Regions from separate parts of the Pandoraea sp. genome, predicted to be linked through region 2. Evidence: predicted binding sites of a transcription regulator. Region 2 holds the regulator's gene; the other holds the start of a gene.
The links. Region 2 encodes NrdR, which represses ribonucleotide reductase genes. Its sites were predicted from a motif close to CACNANATNTNGTG; they were not measured.

Region 1 (2,403 bases), on a different contig from region 2:
GCCGACAACGCGACGCCAAGTGGGCTACAATGGCGCCCCTCGCCCCACGGGAGTTCGCCGTGCCCGTCATGTCCCCGTCATCTGCTTCGCCTGGTGTTGGGTCCCGGTCGTGTGACCGGGACGAGACACGTGCCCGACATCTGCCTCACCCGCGAGGTGCCGCATGAACGCGCCGGACACTGGCGCAGTGCTTACGCTCGACGCGTACGGGTGGGTCCGGGAGGCGGAGCATCTGCCATCGCCCAACTTCGACATGCGGCCTGAGGGAATGCCCACCGACCTGCTGGTGGTGCACAACATCTCGTTGCCGCCGGGACAATTCGGGGGCGGCGAAATCGCGGCGTTCTTCCAGAACCGGCTTGACCATGATGCGCATCCGTTCTTCGACGAGATTCGCGGTGTGCATGTCTCGTCGCACTTTCTGGTGCGACGAAATGGCGCATTGCAGCAGTTCGTGTCGTGCGACGCGCGGGCGTGGCATGCGGGGGCCTCGTCGTTCGAAGGGCGAACACGCTGCAACGATTTTTCGATCGGCGTGGAGCTTGAGGGCACCGACGACCGCCCGTTCACGGCGGCGCAGTACGTTACGTTAGCGGCCCTCACGCGAGCGCTGCTTCAGCATTATCCGATTCGAGCCGTGGCCGGACATGCCGATATCGCGCCGGGCCGGAAGACCGATCCGGGACCGCATTTCGAGTGGCAGCGATTGCGCCGAATGGCGAACCTGAGTCCTGGCGCGCTGCCGTTTCAGCGGGCCGATTAATCCCCATCCGGGGACAGGTTTTGCTTGACACGGCGATGCCACGGGCCTTCCCGGCGAGAGAAATTTTTGGGTTTGCGGAGTGCGTCATCTCCACTATACTTAGTGTCAATTCAAGTGCCGACCACTACATCTAGTGGTTGATGTCAGGTTCGGCACAGAATGCAATCACCATCAATACCGTGCTTGTCCTGCGGGATTTTGCGGGGCGGCACAGCAGCAAAGCCGTGCAGCGGACACCTCGAACCCTTGGCCGTCCGTCGGTCGTGCGGTGTCAGCACTTCGCTCCATCGGCGCCCCCAAGGGCGCAATTTTGCCGGACGTAGCACTGGTAAAGGCGCGCTAACAGCACCATCTCATTGGAACGGGAGTTTTTACATGCAGACCAACGAAAACCTCACCCGCCCGACCCCGACGCCTGCCGCGACCGCTGGCAGTGGCGCGGGTGCGTCGGCGCCCCAGACGACGGGCGCATTCGAGCCGGCGACGAACGCCGACTTCAAAGTGATTCGACGCAACGGCGCGGTGGTGGGTTTCGAGCCGTCGAAGATCGCGATCGCCGTGACCAAGGCGTTCCTCGCCGTGAACGGCGGGCAGGGCGCGGCTTCGGCGCGCGTACGGGAACTCGTGGAGCAACTGACGCAAAGCGTCGTGCGCGCGCTGGTGCGCAGCCGCCCGAACGGCGGCACGTTCCACATCGAAGACATCCAGGATCAGGTCGAACTCGCGCTCATGCGCGAGGGCGAGCACAACGTGGCGCGCGCCTATGTGTTGTACCGCGAAAAGCGTTCGCAAGAGCGCGCTCACGCGGTCGAGACTGCGCATGAAGTCGCCACACCCGACGCCCCGGTATTGCGTGTCAGCGACAACGGCGTGACGCGTGAGCTGGATATGGCGGTGTTGCGCGGCGTCGTGCAGGCGGCCTGCGAAAATCTCGGCGACGAAGTCGATGCCGAGCCGATCCTGACCGAGACGATCAAGAACCTGTACGACGGCGTGCCGCTGTCGCAAGTCTACGACTCGGCGATTCTCGCTTCGCGTACCCTCATTGAGAAAGAGCCGGCGTACAGCCAGGTTACCGCCCGTATCCTGATGCACACGATCCGCCGCGAAATTCTCGGCGAAGAAGTGCCGCAGGGCGAAATGGCCGCGCGCTACATCGAGTATTTCCCGCGCTTCATCAAGCAGGGTGTCGATGCCGAACTGCTCGACGAGCAACTGCTCTCGTTCGATCTGGGCAAGCTGAGCGCCGCGCTCGACGCATCGCGCGATCTGCAGTTCAACTATCTGGGCCTGCAGACGCTCTACGATCGCTACTTCCTGCATATCGACGGTCACCGCATCGAAATGCCGCAAGCGTTCTACATGCGTGTGGCGATGGGGCTGGCGCTCAATGAAGTCGAGCGCGAAGCGCGTGCGATCGAGTTCTACCGGATTCTGTCGAGCTTCGACTTCATGAGCTCGACGCCGACGCTGTTCAACTCGGGCACGCGTCGCTCGCAGCTCTCGTCGTGCTACCTGACCACGGTGTCGGACGATCTGGAAGGCATTTACGAAGCCCTCAAGGAAAACGCACTGCTCTCGAAGTTCGCCGGCGGTCTGGGCAACGACTGGACGCAGGTTCGCGCGCTCGGCTCGCACAT
Region 2 (2,403 bases):
CTCAACGCCCTCTGTCCGCAAGATTTCATCGGCGCCAAGTTTGATTTTCTGCAAATCATCCACGCTCAACCAATCGACGTGCGTCAGCGGCTTCCCGTCCTTCCCCTCGCTGGCGACTTCGAGCATCTCAGCGATTCGCTCGCTGATACCGCGGAGTTCCTCGTTCTGTTTATCGAGCGCTTTAATACCAAGAATATTCCGGACAATCTTTGCGCTCGCCTTCCAACTGGTTTCCAGCAGATACTCATCGTTCTTCGCGCGGCTTTCAGCATCGAGCTTCTTAAATTGCGACTGCAGATGATTGATGATCTGATTTTTGTCTTTGTTTCGCTGCGTGACGACCGAAGACTTTTCTTCTTCCGCCTCGACGACGCTCGGGAATGCCGCAGCCGCCACCATCGCCGCTGCCGCCATACAGATCTTTGTTTGACGAAGCACGCCAACCTTCGAAGACTTCCCTTGCATTTGATACCTCCTAATTGCGTTCGCAAAAGCAGACGACTGTGACCGTCGTCTCCTTGAGAGCGGCATAGAGGTCGTCAATGAAGGAGGCGATTCTAGGACGGGAATCGTCAAAACAACGTATATCGGCAATCGAATTGGTAGCTTTTCCCAAGCGAAAGATCATTCACCGAAATTGGGATATTTCACACAATACGGCTTAATATTCGATTGAAATTAACTTAAACAATGCAGTTTAATTGCCTCATTTAACGCATACAAATCACTCACAACAAACGCAAATAACGGCGCTACATCAAGGTTTGCGCCATCTCCCATCTGCGCATTCCTGTCCCGCTACATCGGCCTTCGGGCGGCAATAAAAAAACCCGCCGTGCCCTTTCGGGCACGACGGGTTTTCCGTCCATCTTTCCAGCAAACGGGACTACAGCCGCCTGCGCACGCTCAAACGCGTCCTTACACGTCTCGCATCGTCGTCAGCTCACGCCACCGGCTTACGCTTGGGCTTGATATCGGTACTGTCGATCTCCTCGAGCACGTCGCGAAACTCGGCGATGTCCTCGAAGCTGCGATACACCGACGCAAAGCGGATATAGGCGATCTTATCGAGCCGCTTCAACTCGCGCATCACCAGTTCGCCGATACGTTGGCTCATCACCTCGCGCTCTGCACCGGCCAACAGCTTGTATTCGATGCGCGCAATCGCGGCATCCATCGCTTCGGCACCCACCGGGCGCTTGCGAATCGCCAGTTGCATGCTCGCACGCACTTTCGCGCGATCGTACTCGGCGCGGCTGCCGTCTTTCTTGACGACGGCCGGCATCGCCAGCTCGACACGTTCGTACGTGGTGAAGCGCTTGTCGCACGACGGGCATTTCCGGCGCCGCCGGATGGCAGCGCCGTCTTCTGCTTCACGCGAGTCGATGACCTGCGTGTCGTCGTGCCGGCAGAACGGGCAGCGCATGCGCGCGACGTCCGCGGCTTAGCCGTAGACCGGGAAACGCTGGGTCAACTCGGCCACTTGCGCTCGCACGCGGGCCAGGTTCTCGGCGTCTTCCGGGTTATCCAGCACGTCGGCGATCAGGTTGCCGACCTTTTCCGCTTCGGCTTCCTTGAAACCGCGCGTGGTCATGGCCGGCGAGCCCAGACGCACACCGCTCGTCACGAACGGCTTTTCCGGATCGTTCGGAATCGCGTTCTTGTTGACGGTGATGTGCGCTTCGCCCAGCGCAGCTTCTGCCGCCTTGCCCGTGATGTTCTTCGCGCGCAGGTCGACCAGCATCACATGCGATTCCGTCCGGCCCGACACGATACGCAGCCCCCGCTTGACCAACGTCTCGGCCAGCACGCGGGCATTCTTCGCGACTTGTTCCTGATACGCCTTGAATTCCGGCGATGCAGCTTCCTTGAACGCGACGGCCTTGCCGGCGATCACGTGCATGAGCGGACCGCCCTGAATGCCCGGGAAGATGGCCGAGTTGATCGGCTTCTCGAACTCGGCCTTCATCAGGATCACGCCGCCGCGCGGGCCGCGCAGGCTCTTGTGCGTGGTCGTGGTCACGAAGTCGGCGTGCGGCACCGGATTCGGGTACACACCGGCGGCGATCAGACCGGCATAGTGCGCCATGTCGACCATGAAGTACGCGCCGACCGACTTGGCGATCCGCGACATGCGCTCGAAGTCGATCTTCAGGGAGAAGGCCGATGCACCCGCTACGATCAGCTTCGGCTTGTGTTGCTGCGCGAGCTTTTCGGCAGCGTCGTAATCGATGTCTTCGTCCTTGTTCAGGCCGTAGCTCACCACGTTGAACCACTTGCCCGACATGTTGACCGGCGACCCGTGCGTCAGGTGACCGCCGTGCGCCAGGCTCATGCCCATGATCGTGTCGCCCGGCTTGAGCATGGCGAAGTACACGCCCTGGTTGGCCTGCGAGCCCGAGT

Region 1: a site for NrdR is predicted at 886-899, ahead of ACE3UG_RS07330 (ribonucleoside-diphosphate reductase subunit alpha). Genes of this name have one in related genera too.

Annotation. Positions count from the first base shown of each region.
Region 1 covers NZ_JAYRUC010000007.1:55,162-57,564, forward strand. The annotation lists gene ampD (1,6-anhydro-N-acetylmuramyl-L-alanine amidase AmpD) at 164-763, shown strand; gene ACE3UG_RS07330 (ribonucleoside-diphosphate reductase subunit alpha) at 1,139-2,403, shown strand, end outside.
Region 2 covers NZ_JAYRUC010000006.1:1,855-4,257, forward strand. The annotation lists partial or broken gene ACE3UG_RS06025 (hypothetical protein) at 1-414, opposite strand, end outside; gene nrdR (transcriptional regulator NrdR) at 944-1,426, opposite strand; gene glyA (serine hydroxymethyltransferase) at 1,445-2,403, opposite strand, start outside.